One region of the Pelorhabdus sp. sgz311001 genome, then DNA from elsewhere that is predicted to be linked to it. Evidence: riboswitches for the same ligand, from Rfam matches in the RefSeq annotation. Region 1 holds a riboswitch; the other holds the start of a gene.
The links. A riboswitch is a leader RNA that binds a small molecule or an ion and turns the genes downstream of it on or off. The one in region 1 is predicted to bind S-adenosylmethionine.
Positions count from the first base shown of each region.

Region 2: linked by a shared signal. The riboswitch ahead of AC0MXB_RS12915 (trans-sulfuration enzyme family protein) and the one ahead of AC0MXB_RS02220 (methionine ABC transporter ATP-binding protein) in region 1 are both predicted to bind S-adenosylmethionine.

Region 1 covers NZ_JBVXUT010000001.1:431,883-439,353, reverse strand. Annotated here, with positions in the region: gene AC0MXB_RS02240 (D-2-hydroxyacid dehydrogenase) at 1-659, shown strand, start outside; gene AC0MXB_RS02235 (HD domain-containing protein) at 667-1,209, opposite strand; gene hisZ (ATP phosphoribosyltransferase regulatory subunit) at 1,202-2,389, opposite strand; gene AC0MXB_RS02225 (YerC/YecD family TrpR-related protein) at 2,395-2,700, opposite strand; SAM riboswitch class I at 2,962-3,082, shown strand; gene AC0MXB_RS02220 (methionine ABC transporter ATP-binding protein) at 3,155-4,213, shown strand; gene AC0MXB_RS02215 (methionine ABC transporter permease) at 4,182-4,835, shown strand; gene AC0MXB_RS02210 (MetQ/NlpA family ABC transporter substrate-binding protein) at 4,867-5,691, shown strand; gene AC0MXB_RS02205 (TetR/AcrR family transcriptional regulator) at 5,773-6,411, opposite strand; gene AC0MXB_RS02200 (DASS family sodium-coupled anion symporter) at 6,583-7,471, shown strand, end outside.
Region 2 covers NZ_JBVXUT010000005.1:41,415-48,885, forward strand. Annotated here, with positions in the region: gene AC0MXB_RS12910 (pyridoxal phosphate-dependent aminotransferase) at 1-583, opposite strand, end outside; gene AC0MXB_RS12915 (trans-sulfuration enzyme family protein) at 636-1,769, opposite strand; SAM riboswitch class I at 1,868-1,971, opposite strand; gene AC0MXB_RS12920 (MetQ/NlpA family ABC transporter substrate-binding protein) at 2,044-2,883, opposite strand; gene AC0MXB_RS12925 (methionine ABC transporter permease) at 2,909-3,577, opposite strand; gene AC0MXB_RS12930 (methionine ABC transporter ATP-binding protein) at 3,574-4,353, opposite strand; gene AC0MXB_RS12935 (ABC transporter permease) at 4,396-5,178, opposite strand; gene AC0MXB_RS12940 (ABC transporter ATP-binding protein) at 5,232-5,903, opposite strand; gene AC0MXB_RS12945 (ABC transporter permease) at 5,918-7,117, opposite strand; gene AC0MXB_RS12950 (DUF4418 family protein) at 7,114-7,471, opposite strand, start outside.

The sequences.
Region 1 (7,471 bases):
GTATTCCCGTATCAGAACACGTTTTCGCCATGATGCTGTCCTTCAGCCGCGGTCTCTACCTGTCGCGCCATAAACAGCAGGAGCATCGCTGGAAACGAGTTCCCACTGATGAACTCTATGAAAAAACGATTGGTATTGTCGGCCTGGGAAGTATTGGCCGAGAAATTGCTAAAAAAGCAAAATGCTTCGGCATGAATGTAGTAGCTACCAAACGAGAAATGACGACAGAAATTTTTGTTGATCGTCTCTATCATCCTGATGAAATTTTTGAGATGCTATCGCATTGTGATTACGTAGTAGCGGCACTACCGCTCATTGCCGAAACAGAAAATTTCTTTTCGCAAAAACACTTCGACGCCATGAAACAAACAGCCTATTTTATTAATATTGCCCGCGGCCCCGTCGTCGTTGAACAAGATTTGATTGCAGCCCTCCAAGAGGGTGTGATTCAAGGCGCCGGACTTGATGTCTTTCCTGTAGAACCATTGCCGTCAGACAGTCCGCTTTGGGATATGGAAAATGTTATCATCACGCCCCATGTAGCAGCGCTATCACCTTATTATCTGGATCGAGCCATTAAACTTTTTGCTGATAACCTGTCGCGGTTTATTGCTAAAGGCGAATTATGCAATCAGATTGATCCAATCAAGGGTTACTGAAAAACTATTAATGCAATTCATCAGCCTGCCGCAGCAAGCTAAGTTCTAACGAATCCGTTTCCCGCGGCGACCAATGATGAACGCGGACAAGAGCTACAAGCAATTCGTCGCACCCTAGCCTTTGCAGTCGATCAGCGCCCACTTCGCCATGACAATAATGCAGATATAAAGCCCGTCGCCAATGATCTCGCGGTAGTGCTGTCTGACTGGCCCACTTTCTTCCCCTCTTTTCCCAAAAACAGTCAAATAAGACTGTCCATATTTTATCGAAAGTCGTCACATCGCCTTTCAATCGTCCCACATCATGCAGCAATGCCGCTCTAATCAGCAAATTCAGCTGAATAGAGCGGCTTTTTGTATGAGAAACTGCCAAACGACGAGCGCTATAGGCGACTTGTAGGGCATGATATTGATCGGGAAGATTCATTTGATAAAATAAGGCTCGTTCCTTTTCTTGTAAATATTCCTGTACAAACTGATGATCCTCCGCTGTTAACACAGCGGCAAGAGCCGCTGTAAGCTGGCGAATTCGCTGTTGCCAGCTAGTCACAATAAATCAACTCACTATAGCCTTTTTCTTGCATGGTTTTCTCAGCCTCGGCGCGCTCCTGCGCCCAAAGCGCCATGGCAACACGACGACCTTCACTTCTAAGGGCGGAAGCTTTTGCGATCGCCTTAGCACTAGCGCCGTCTTGCCAAGCAATGTACACATTCTCTTTGGCAACAGCCACTTCTGCGGCCTGCCGCTCTAAAGCCAGTAAAACTCGCTCCATACCTAGGGCGAAACCAGTAGCAGGCGCACCTGGTCCAAACGAGGCCAGCAATTGATCATAGCGGCCGCCGCCGCATACAGGAAAGCCAAGACCCGGCGTATAGCCTTCAAAAACAACTCCCGTATAATAGTCGAAATCGCGGATCATGCCAAGGTCAAATTCTACATACTTGGCTACGCCATAGCTTTTTAAAAGCTCGAAAATATGCGTTAAATCAGAAAGCGCCTGAGCACTTTCTTTCGTATTGGCCAATTTTTCCGCTTTCGCCAAAAGTTCTTCGCGACCGTGGAGAAGCGGCAGTTCCAGTAGCGTCTTTTGGATATTCTCAGGCAGATTGGACTCAGTTACAGCAGCTTGCAGCGCCACGAGATCGCGAGACATTAAGAGTCTCTTCAGGTTTTGTTTCTGACTGCTTGACAAATGACTTGCCGCCATCATGCCGCTAATAAACTGCATGTGACCAAGGCTCAACTGAAATTCTTTTAAGCCGCAGGCGGCAAGCGATTCTACCGCCAAGGCAATAATTTCGGCATCAGCCTCTGGACCGGGCACACCCATAAGTTCTACGCCAGCCTGATGGAATTCGCATTGTCGGCCAGCCTGATACTCCTCCTGCCGAAAGACACTGGCAATATAGCTTAACCGTAGCGGCGCTTCATTTTCTTTGAGACGGGTCGCTGCAACTCTAGCCATGGGCGTCGTCATTTCCGGCCGAAGTACAAGCAAACGATTGGTTTGATCAAAAAATTTAAATACATTTTGCTCGTAAGAATTGCTTTCAGAAGCAATCGATAAAGTTTCCCAATACTCAAAGGTCGGCGTAATGACTTCATCATAGCCCCATTTGTCAAAAAGCTGAGCTAACCGATCTTCTAAAATCCGTTTGCGTTTCGCCTCCTGCGGCAAAAAGTCGCGCGTTCCGTAAGCAATTTGAGGTAAAAACTGCGCTGTTTTCATAGACTCTATTCCTTCTCCTCTGCTTCAATTCGCGGCAAAATTGTCCGATAGCCATCAGCCCCGTAATAGAGACAACGCTTGACACGGCTGATCGTGGCAGTACTTGCCCCGGTTTTTTCTACAATATCGTCATAAATAGCTCCTTTTTCCAACATTCGGGCTACTTCCAGTCGCTGCGCCATTGCTTTGAGTTCGCTGATTGTACAAATATCCTCAAAAAACTGATAACACTCCTCTAGTGTCTCAATGGAAAGAATTGCTCTAAATAATTGATCCGTATGCGGATCCTGTATTTTTTGATTAATGGACATAGCTTGAACCCCCATCATTTTCTTATGTGTTTCCTTTATTCGGTTATTCGGTATAAGAAATAACAGTTCCTGCTTTCCTTTAATTCTTTATCTCTTTTTCTTTTTATCACTTTTATTCTTTAATTTATAAAATTTCAACTAAACTGATACTAAACTCATTATAAATAGCTCGAATATTCAATATATACTTTTTTATTACTTCTCCCTTGACAGACATTCTATCCTTTGCTATTATCAATTCTAACAACTGCATACACTTGTAATTCATCAAGAGTTGGCTGAGGGACTGGCCCAATGAAGCTGCGGCAACCATCGTATTTTGCAAATATGTATAATACGAACGGTGCCAATTCCTACAGGATGATATCCTGGCAGATGAAGCGATTGCTATGACAAGCTAACTTCCTCTGCTCCCTGAGCAGAGGTTTTCTATTTTGTAAAGGAAGTGACATGTATGATTACTTTGAAAAACCTCTCCAAAGTATACCAGTCTGATGCTGGTTCTATACCCGCGTTAGAAAACATTAATCTTACCGTAGAAAAAGGAGAAATTTTCGGCATTATTGGTAAGAGCGGCGCTGGCAAAAGCACCTTAGTCCGTTGCATGAACATGCTGGAAAGACCGACAGAAGGCGAAGTTCTCGTCGCTGGCCAAGATCTCACGGTCTTAACCGAAAAACAGCTTCGCGATGCTCGCAAGCAGATTAGTATGATTTTCCAACATTTTAATTTACTTTCTTCCCGTACCGTATTCGACAACGTGGCCTTTCCGCTAGAGCTAGCCGGAAAAAGTAAGAATGAAATTAAAAATGCGGTTTTGCCGCTCTTAGAGCTTGTCGGCTTAGCTGATAAAGCAAATCAGTATCCTTCCCAGCTTAGCGGCGGCCAAAAACAGCGTGTCGGCATCGCCCGCGCTCTAGCTAGTCAACCAAAGGTTCTGTTGTGCGATGAAGCCACCTCGGCGCTCGACCCGCAAACGACTCACTCGATTTTACAGCTGTTAAAAAGTATTAATAAAAAATTAGACCTTACTATTGTTCTTATCACTCACGAAATGCATGTCATCAAAGAAATCTGTCACCGCGTTGCTGTAATTGAAAATGGTCATATTGTCGAAGAAGGACCGGTCTTAGATATCTTCACTAATCCGCAATCAGCTACAACTCGTGATTTTATCAGTACTTTAGAGCAAAATAATCTAGACGAACTCTTAAGCGATCGTGAAATCCGCCAAGAGAGCGTCACTGGTGATAATCTGCTCGTAAAACTTTCCTTTATCGGCGCTTCTGCTGAAGAGCCTATTATTGCAAGCTTAATTCGTCGTTTCAATGTAGACGCTAGCATTCTCTATGGCAATATTGACCATATTGACAGCACGCCTTACGGGACTCTTGTAATTGAACTGTCAGGCGTTAAAGAAAATATTGAAAGCGCCTTAAAGTATCTACAAACTAAAGATTTAGGAATCGAGGTGATCGGCTATGTCGCAAGAAATACTTCAATTGCTGGCTGAGTCTTTTGGACAAACCGTATATATGGTCATCATTTCAACAGCCATTGCTACGATTCTCGGCATACCCCTTGGCGTCATTCTTGTCGCCACGAATAAAGGACATATCTTAGAAAAACCAGCTTTAAACCGCATATTAGGTTCGATTGTCAATGCAACACGTTCCGTCCCTTTCATTATTTTAATGGTAGCGATCATTCCCCTTACTCGTATAATTGCCGGAACATCGATCGGCACCAATGCAGCCATTGTCCCCTTAAGCATTGCCGCTATTCCTTTTGTGGGCCGCATCATCGAATCGGCGTTAAAGGAAGTCGATCAAGGACTGATTGAAGCTGCTCAATCCATGGGGGCTTCGCCTTTTCAGATCATTACGAAAGTACTATTACCTGAAGCCATGTCTGGTATTATTTTAGGTCTTACGATTACGATCATCAACTTAATCGGCTATTCCGCTATGGCCGGAGCAATCGGCGGCGGCGGTCTCGGCGATTTGGCAATTCGTTACGGCTATCAACGGTTCCGCGGCGATATCATGTTGATTACTGTTATTATTTTGATTGTGATGGTCCAACTTGTTCAATCTTGCGGTGATCTTTTTGCCCGCCGCGTCAATAAACGCTAAATTTCAAAACTAAAAATCAGGAGGGAAATTCATGAAAAAGCCATTGAAATTGCTTTGCCTTGGTCTTAGTCTCATTACAACACTTGCCTTTACCGCTGGTTGCGGCGACAGTAAAAATGCCGCCGATTCCTCTAAGGACAAGGTCATTAAAGTCGGTGTAACTGCCGGCCCCCATGCTGAGTTAATGGATGAAGTCAAAAAGTTAGCAGAAAAACAAGGTCTTAAAATCCAAGTTGTTGAGTTCAACGATTATATCCAGCCTAACGTAGCGCTCCAGCAGGGCGACATTGATGTAAATAGTTTCCAACATGATCCTTATTTAAAAAATATTATTAAAGACCGCGGCTATGATATTGTGAATATCGGTAAAACAGTCATTTTCCCGATGGGTATCTACTCCAAAAAAGTAAAGGACCTTTCGCAGTTGCCTGATGGCGCTACAATCGCTGTTCCAAATGATCCGACCAATGGCGGTCGGGGCCTGCTGTTGCTCGAACAAAAAGGTGTAATTAAATTAAAACCTAATGCCGGTCTTACCGCAACAGCGGCTGATATTGCCGAAAATCCCAAACACTTAAAAGTAAAAGAACTAGATGCCGCCCAGATTCCCCGTTCCCTTGATGATATCGATGCAGCTGCCATCAATACAAACTACGCCGTTACAGCCGGACTGAATCCCTTAAAAGATGCCATTGCCTTAGAAGGCGGCGAATCGCCTTATGCTAATATTATTGCTGTAAGAGGCAAAGATAAAGAAAATCCAGACTATCAAAAACTCGTTAAAATATACCAATCTGATGAAATGAAAGCTTTCATTAAAGACCACTTCAAAGGTTCGGTTATTGCCGCCTGGTAAATAAATAGAGCCAATCAAACAAAACAGGGTTTTTCAAACGCTAAAAGCGATTTGAAAAACCCTGTTTCTTTCTTATTTCATTCAATTCGTTCCGCGATTTACAATTCCATAGAAAAAAGTATCAGCAATCATACAAGCACTCTGTTCCAAACTGTCTGGGCCATCAGCAGCAAATTTCTGAAAAACCATCGTTAAAATCACGCTAAATAAGCAATACGCTGTTCGGTCTGCCTGACATGTTCGGAAAGCTTTTTTTTCAATTCCTTCTTCTAACACTTTTTCCAATAGCGAAATTGTTGCTTTAAAACATTCTCGATATTTATCGCACTGCTTTTCCGAAAGAGATACGCTACTGGAAAAGCCACGCATTTCATGCATAAATACACGCCATAAATCAGCATTTTTAACGTAAAATTCAAGATAAAGACGAATCAGGATTTTGATCTTCTCCAGTGGATCCCTTGCACTCTCTACGATCTTCTTAGCAGCTTCTTCAAAGGGCCGACTCCGCTCAGTGACTAGAGTGTAGAAGAGTTGTTCCTTATTATGAAAATAATTATAAACAGTTCCCTTTCCCGTATCAGCTAGAGCAATGATCTCATCTACTGTAGCCCGATGGTAGCCTTTTTGAGAAAACACCGTGTAAGCAGCATCTAAAATTTGCTCTCGTTTCGTGCGCATGTCTACTGCTGTTGGATCAATTGCTGCTTGTTCTGCCATGGGCACCTCCGTGAAAAATATCTATAATCTATTATAGAAATTCAAGACTTCTCTGTCAATGCAGGTTCAGTAAAACAAAAATTACACAAGCAGGAGGATTTGACTCTTTTTTGCATAATATACGTATATATGTATACATGTACATCACAGTAAAGGAGTGAAATCTTTCTTATGACAAATGAAGCAAAGGAATCTTTCGGGCAAAAATACGGTCTTATTATTTCTCTTCTCGCCATGGCTATCGTACTGATTATGCCTACCCCAGCAGACCTGCCCACTGCTGGTCATCGCATGCTGGCTATTCTGGTATTTTCCGTCATTGTTTGGATGACAGATGCCATTTCCTATCCGGTCAGCGGCGCTATTATTTTAAGTTTGATGGCTTTTCTATTAGGCATGGCGCCTGATCCGGCAAAGCCTGCCCTACTATTAGGAACATCCAATGCCTTAACCCTAGCGCTTGGCGGCTTCTCTAATACAGCCCTAGCCCTTGTCGGCGGCGCACTCTTTTTAGCTGCCGCGATGATGCAGACAGGCCTTGATAAACGCATCGCTCTTGTCGTTCTTTCCAAAATTGGTGCAAAAACAAACCGCGTACTTATGGGCGTAATTACGGTCGGCTTTATTCTCAGCTTCTTTGTGCCAAGTACAACAGCCCGCGTCTCCTGCCTCGTCCCTATTGTTTTAGGGATTATTACAGCTTTCGGCGTAGATCGTAAAAGCCGCTTTGCTGCGGTTATGATGATCGCCACAGCTCAGGCTGACAGCATCTGGAATGTAGGCATTAAAACAGCTGCCGCACAAAACATGATTGCTCTCGGTTTTATCGAAAAACAACTTGGCGTTTATATTTCCTGGATGGATTGGTTTCTCGCCGCAGCGCCCTTTGCGATCCTGATGTCAGCAGCGCTATACTTTGTTCTACTAAAGCTGATGCCGCCGGAAATGGAGGAAGTTCCTGGCGGTAAAGAAGCAATTGCTAAAGCGCTCGCCGATCTCGGACCAATGAGCATTGCCGAAAAAAAGCTGTTAACCATGTCGTTTGTACTGCTCTTTCTCT
Region 2 (7,471 bases), on a different contig from region 1:
ACTTTTGACATAACTCAGCAATCACTTGTAATTCTTCCGCTGAAAACACTTTACCTGTAGGATTATGAGGCGTATTAATAATAATCGCTCTCGTCTTATCAGAAAAAGCTGCTTTTAATTCATCTAAGTCGAGGTGAAAATCCGGGGTATGGAGCGTCACATATTTGGGAGTCGCGCCGCATAAAACAGCATCAGCGCCATAATTCTCATAAAAAGGTTCAAAAACAATGACTTCATCGCCAGGATTAATCGTCGCAAGTAAGGTCGCGATCATTCCTTCCGTGGAGCCGCAGCAAACGGTAATTTGTTTTTCCGGATCAATTTCGATACCATATTCTTTTTTTACTTTTGCCGTAATGCCATCGCGTAAATCCTTGGTTCCCCAGGTAATCGCATATTGATTATGATCATTAAAAATTGCGTCAGCCGCAGCTTGTTTAATCGCATCAGGCGCTGGAAAATCGGGAAAGCCTTGCGCCAGGTTAATCGCGCCATGTTTTACAGCTACGCGTGTCATATCACGGATCACTGATTCCGTAAAATGACTTGCTTTTTCTGAAGCGTACTTTTGAATTCTCTGCATAATTTCTTCGTCTCCTTTTTCCTCACACCTGTTAATAGTCATAAAACAATTTTTATTCCAAAGCCTGATCTAGATCGGCAATAATATCTGCTACATCTTCCACGCCGACAGATAAACGAAGCAAGCAATCATCAATGCCCAATTTTTCTCTTGTTTCCACTGGAATATCAGCATGGGTCTGTTTCGCCGGAAAAGTAATCAATGTCTCAACACCGCCGAGGCTTTCGGCAAATTGAATGAACTTCACTTTTTCCAGTACTTGCAGCACAAGTTCCGGTCGCTTCACCGTAAAAGAAACCATACCGCCATAACCAGAAGCTTGCTTATCTTGAACCGCCTTGCCGGGATGCTCCGCCAGACCAGGATAATAGACTTTCGTTACATGACGATGCTGATTGAGCCATTCAGCTACAGCCTGAGCATTCTCATTGTGACGCTGCATCCGAAGCGCTAAGGTTTTCATGCCGCGAATCAACAGCCAGCTATCGCCAGGACTTAAAATATTGCCTGTAGCATTCTGGATATATTGAATTTTTTCAGCTAGTTCTGGATCTTTGGCTACAACAAGACCGCATAATAAATCATTATGGCCCGCTAAATATTTCGTACCACTGTGAAGTACAATATCGGCGCCCAGTTCTAAGGGGCGCTGTAGACAGGGCGTTAAAAAGGTATTATCAACAATCAAATGAATGCCTTTCGATTTCGTAAGCCTTGCGGTTGCCGCAATATCAACAATACTCATTAACGGATTGGTCGGCGTCTCAATCAAAACTGCCTTAGTATTAGCTTGGATGGCTGCCGCAATATTCTCTACATCAGTAGCATCAACATAAGTTGCTGTCAAGCCAAAGGGAGCAAACACTTTATCAATGACGCGATAAGTTCCGCCATAACAATCTTGAATCACCACTATGTGATCGCCAGCCTTGTACAACATCAAGACTGCTGTAATGGCCGCCATCCCAGTCGCAAAAGCATAACCGCCTGCACCATTTTCTAAAATTGCGATTCCCTTTTCCAAAACTTCTCGCGTCGGATTCTTGGTTCGCGTATAATCATAACCAGTACTTTGTCCCACTGCGGGATGGGCAAAAGATGCTGTTTGATAAATCGGCGTACTAATTGCTCCGGTTTTCTCATCGCTGCGTACACCAATGTGCACAATTTTCGAATTCAATTTCATGATTTTCCTCCATCCTGTTGTAAAACTCATTTTAGAAACAGTTACTACAATGCATACAAAAAGTCCCTTTCCATGAGGAAAGGGACATAACTTCCTTTCTCTCATCTTTCAGGATTTCTCCTGCTGGATTTAGCACCTTACGCGTAAAAACGCCGGTTGCCGGGTGTCATCGGGCCAGTCCCTCGACCACTCTTGATAAGAGTTTCGCTATGAAATTGTTAATAGTGTAACATTGCTTTATCTTTCTGTCAATGGAATGGAGTATAATTTTTTTCTAAAAAGCGGCAACTACAGCTACGCCATATTTATCTTGAATAAATTTCTTCACCTCTGGCGAAGTTAAATATTCAGCAATTTTTTTGATTTCCGGGCGATTTTCATCCCCTTTTCTTACGACAAGATCATTGGCATAAGGGGAATTAGCATCTTCACGAAATAAAGCTGTTTTAGGATCTATTTTTGCTTCTAAGACATAATTGGTATTAATAACAGCTCCATCGACATCAGGCAAAGCTCTAGTCAGTTGTGCCGGATCGACCTCAACAAATTTTAAGTTTTTCGGATTTTCGATAATATCACGCGGTGTCGCGGCAAAAGTAGCTAACCCTTCTTTTAATTTGATTAATCCATTGGCCTGGAGCAAAATAAGCCCCCGATATTCGTTGGAAGGGTTATTCGATATTGCGATAGTAGCGCCATTTTTCAAGTCATCCTTTGATTTAATTTTCTGTGAATAAAAACCAATTGGTTCTACGTGAACCTTAGCTGCTACTGTAAAATCATAACCTTTTTCCTTCGCAACAGACTCAAGATAAGGCAAATGTTGAAAATAATTACCATCAATCTGTTTATTCTGCAGAGCAGGATTTAATTGCCCTTCATCATCTAAGACAACGACCTCTAAATTAATTCCTTCTGCTTTTAATTTTGGTTTAATAAAATTTAAGATTTCAGCATGAGGCACAACGGCTGCACCAATTTTGACAGTCACTTCTGATTTTCCTGCAGTCTGAGTGCTTTCTTTTTTGTCGCTGCCGCAGCCTCCCATACTAGTGGCTAATGCAACAACACCAAGTATGATAATCAGTTTTTTCCAGCTTTTCTTTATGAACATCCCCATCATCCTTCTCTCTTATCCTTTATTCAAACTTATACCGCTTACGATTAATCCGCCTAGCGAGCCAATCACCTCCCCATTGAATTCCTTGTACTAAAATGACTAAAATAATAACAGTGGCAATCATCACATCATCACGATAACGCATATAACCAAAGCGAATCGCGAGACTTCCGAGACCGCCAGCGCCAATAGCGCCAGCCACAGCAGTAAAACCAGTAATCGCAATAATTGCCAGCGTGACACCCCGGACTAAAGAAGGCAGTGCTTCTGGAATCAGAACTTGCGTGATAATAGTAAAAGGCGTGGCTCCCATTGCTACAGCCGCTTCAATTTTTCCAATCCCCACCTCTTTTAAGCAATTCTCAATAATACGGGCTAAAAAAGGCGCTGCACCAATCGAAAGCGGTACAATCGCTGCCGTAGCCCCAAGTGTCGTGCCAATCAATAAACGAGATAAGGGCAATAAAATTACAATTAGAATAATGGAAGGAAAGGACCGAAAAATATTAATAATCGTTCCTAATATTTTGTTAATCCTAGGCGATGCCAATAAATTTCCTTTCTCGGTAATCACCAAAATAATACCTAGCGGCAATCCTAAAACCAAGGCGGCTAAGGTCGACAGTAACACCATATAAACCGTATCGCCAAAACCGGTAAATAATAGGTCTAATAAGTCATCATTCAAATGCCTTCTCCCTCCCGAAAAATCCGTTTTGACTGAAACCCTTGCAGAATCTGCACAAATTTTTTGGCCGTATCACTTTCAGGATTCATGAAAAATTTATCCACAGTTCCGGTTTCCACGATCTTCCCTTGTTCAATGACAGCCATATGATTGCAAATATGCTTTAAAACATCCAATTCGTGAGTAATCAGTACAATTGTTAACCCCAATTTTTGATTAATAGCTTTCAATAATTCTAAAATAGAATAAGTTGTTTGCGGATCAAGGGCCGAAGTTGCTTCATCACTTAAAAGTACATCGGGTTCATTTGAAAGAGCTCTGGCAATCCCCACACGTTGCTTTTGTCCGCCGCTCAATTGCAATGGATAAGCATTTGCTTTGTCTGTCAAATCAACAAGCTCCAAAATAGCGGCAACACGTTTAGCAATTTCTGTTTGCGGATAACCAGCCACCTTTAACGGAAAGGCCACATTATCAAAAACAGTCTTGGCATCAAACAAATTAAACTGTTGAAAAATCATGCCGATCTTGCGGCGAGCCAGCCGCAGCTGTTGTTTATCCATCGTAATAATATCTTGACTTCCAATTAAAATACTGCCAGAATCCGGCTCTTCCAGTCGATTCAAGCAACGAATCAGCGTTGATTTTCCGGCACCGCTAAATCCGATAATCCCAAAAATATCACCGTCATTAATCTCCAGATTAATGTCTTTGAGCGCATGAACGGTTGCTTGCGGTGTTTGATACATTTTACTTACATTCTGAATGCGAATCATCAGCTTTCAACTCACTTTACTATAGTCAACTTCCTATGCTTGTCAACTTCCGGTAACAGGCTCTTCTTTCCAACGTGTCACGCGTTTTTCAATAGCCACCAACGTATAATTTAGAGCCACGCCTAGCATTGACATGGTAATAATAGAAGCATACATTGTAGGGATTTGATATTTCACTTCCGCATCATAGAGTAAAAAGCCGAGGCCGGCATTGGCGCCAATCATTTCAGCTGCAATCAAAATCAGAATAGAAGTGGTGGCACTTAACCGAATACCTGTAAAAATAGCTGGAATTGAAGCCGGCACAATGACTTTACTAAAAATAGTCAATTGAGATGTCCCCATCGAACGGGCCGACTTAATTAACAGCGGATCGACACTGCGAACCCCGGCAATGGTATTCAGTAAAATTGCCCACTGCACACCCCAGAAAATAATCGCCACCTTCGAAACTTCGCCAATCCCAAAGAGCAAGATAAAGACAGGAAACAAGGCTAGCGTTGAAGTCTGCCGAAAAGTCTGCAGTAAAGGATCAATAAACCGTTCAAAGCCTCTAAACCACCCGATTAAAAGTCCCAAGGGAATTGCAATCGCCAGACCAAGACCAAAACCAATGACCGAACGTCTAAGGCTCACGGCAATATGCTTAATTAATTCACCGCTAAGAAGCAAACTCCAAAAAGCAGCAAAAACTTTCGAAAAAGGCGGCAAAAAAGTCGGATCAGCCAGACCAATTCTTGGCGCCACTTCCCATAGCAGCAAAAAAAGCAAAACTGCTAGTAGCCGATAAAATACAGAAAAAATTCTTTTGAACCACTTTTTCACATGCGCCACTCCTTGTATACCAGTTAAAGAAAAGAAGTATCATCACTTTGTACTCAAACTAATTGAAGCAAGCCTCTTTTTAATTCAAATCTACGGTCAGCTAAAGCAGACTGCCGCCGATCATGAGTGACAATGACAACACCTGCTCCGTTTCGCTGCGCCTTTTTCAGATATTCCATCACAATAGCAGCTGAATCTACATCTAAATCATTTGTAGGCTCATCCGCCAAAATGATCTCAGGTTCTAAGAGCAGAGCCCTAGCCAGAGCAACACGCCGCATCTGCCCAATACTCAGTTGCTCCGGCAAATAGGTAAGACGATGTTCAAGCCCCAACTCGCGCAGCAAATGTTCAGCTCTAGCCGCTGTCGCCGTTTTTTCCGCTTTTTGCTGCTGAAATAGCCAAGCAGGAACCAATACATTTTCCAGTGCAGTAAGCGACCCGACTAAACGCGCTCTTTGAAAAACAAAGCCAATATATAGACTTCTCAGCTTTGCTCGCTCTGACGGGCTAAGCGACCCGACTTCTTGTCCTTTAAACCATATTTCACCTGCACTGGGGTTTTGCAATAAGCCTAAAATAGACAACAATGTTGTTTTCCCTGTTCCAGATTCACCAACAATGGATATCATTTCGCCTTTTTCTAGCTGAAATGAAACATCATATAAAATAGTTTCTTGGCCATAGAATTTTTTAATCTGGCGAATTCCCAGTAAAGATTCCAATTTTCCATCTCCTATCAATCAAACTCTCCCCGTGTCATAACCAAACTGGGCTCCACTTTACTGCTCCGATACGCGGGAATCCACGCGGCTAAAAGACCAATCGCCAGCCAAACTAGAAAAAGCAAAACCCCTATTTTGCCAACAACAAGAAAATCCGGATAAATAAACGGGAAAGACTCATAGGTTAATATAAAGCGCACCGCTCCTAAATAAAAAAGATAACCGCCAATGAATCCAATTAAAGCCCCTAGTGAACAAAGCAAGCTAGTTTCTACAATAATCATGCGGGCAAGCGCCTTCATTGTAAGCCCAAGAGCTAAGTAAAGTCCCCATTCCCCCTGTCTTTCAAGCGTCAGAGAGTAAAGGCGGGAAAAAAGCTGAATGACCGCTGAAATTACAACGATTAGAGCCACTGCCCAGAGCAGTGATCCAATAACAGTAAGCTGTTCATAAGTATGCCGCTTTGCCTCGGCAGCAGAATAGGCATGAACCGGTGCTATTTTTTCCAATTTTGCAATAATCTCACCAATATTAGCATCAGGCTCTACTTCCATTAAAATAGCAGAGATCAACTTGTCCGGCGTCCCTTTTTCTTGCCAAACAGCTTGTAGATATGGTGACTTTGCCGCAATAGCCCGTGCTGTTTTTTGATTCATCAAAATCGAATAATCGAGACCCGTGCCTGTCGGAGCCATAATTGCCGCAACGGTAAAGGTAGTCCCAAGCACATTAATCTTACGACCTTCAAAACTATTTACTTCTTTACCAATAATGATTTCATCGTCAGCAAGTTCTACCTTAGAAATATTTTTAAGCCATGGCTGAATCAGCCAGTCTGTTTGCGGATCAAAACCAATTAAGCGAATCACAGTGCCAATATCGCAACATTCTTCTGTTAGGCTTTGCGTAAAAAATTGACTAGTAATTTTTCTTACGCCTTTGATCTGAGATGCCGCGGCCTCCACCGATTGATTCATATAAATATTTTGCGGCGCTCCGCCATAAAGGATCTCTCCTGGATCTACAGCTACGCCATTTGGAACAACTAAAATATCAGCCCCTAGGCGCTGCTTAGCTGTTTCCATTCCATTATTTACACCTTGTTCTAATAGAAAAACAGCAAAAACAAGTAAAATACCAACAGCTAAAGCACACACAAGTGACAAATTTTGTACACGCCGATACCATAATGATTTTAAAATGATTCGGATCATAACAAGTGATCCTCACGATTTTTTTCTTCTTCTTTTACCACCTGCCAAATCCCACTGATTCCAGCAAGAATTAAAAGAATGGCCGCTCCTGTTTCTACGTGAGCCGTCAAGTGGCAAAGACTATCGCCATGATTGCAAAGTCCAATCGCCCAAGATTGCGGCAAAGCAATGGCAAATAAACCGAGTATACTTAAAAAGAAGTTATTGAATTTCCTTGCTTCCCTTGTTTTGGTAAAAAATAGACTTAGTGAAATGATAATCGCTAAAATAGCGAGAATATATTCTGCCTGAAAGGTATAATAGCAACGCATGGGAGGTTTTCCAGCTACGACTTCACATATAGGAAAAACCAAA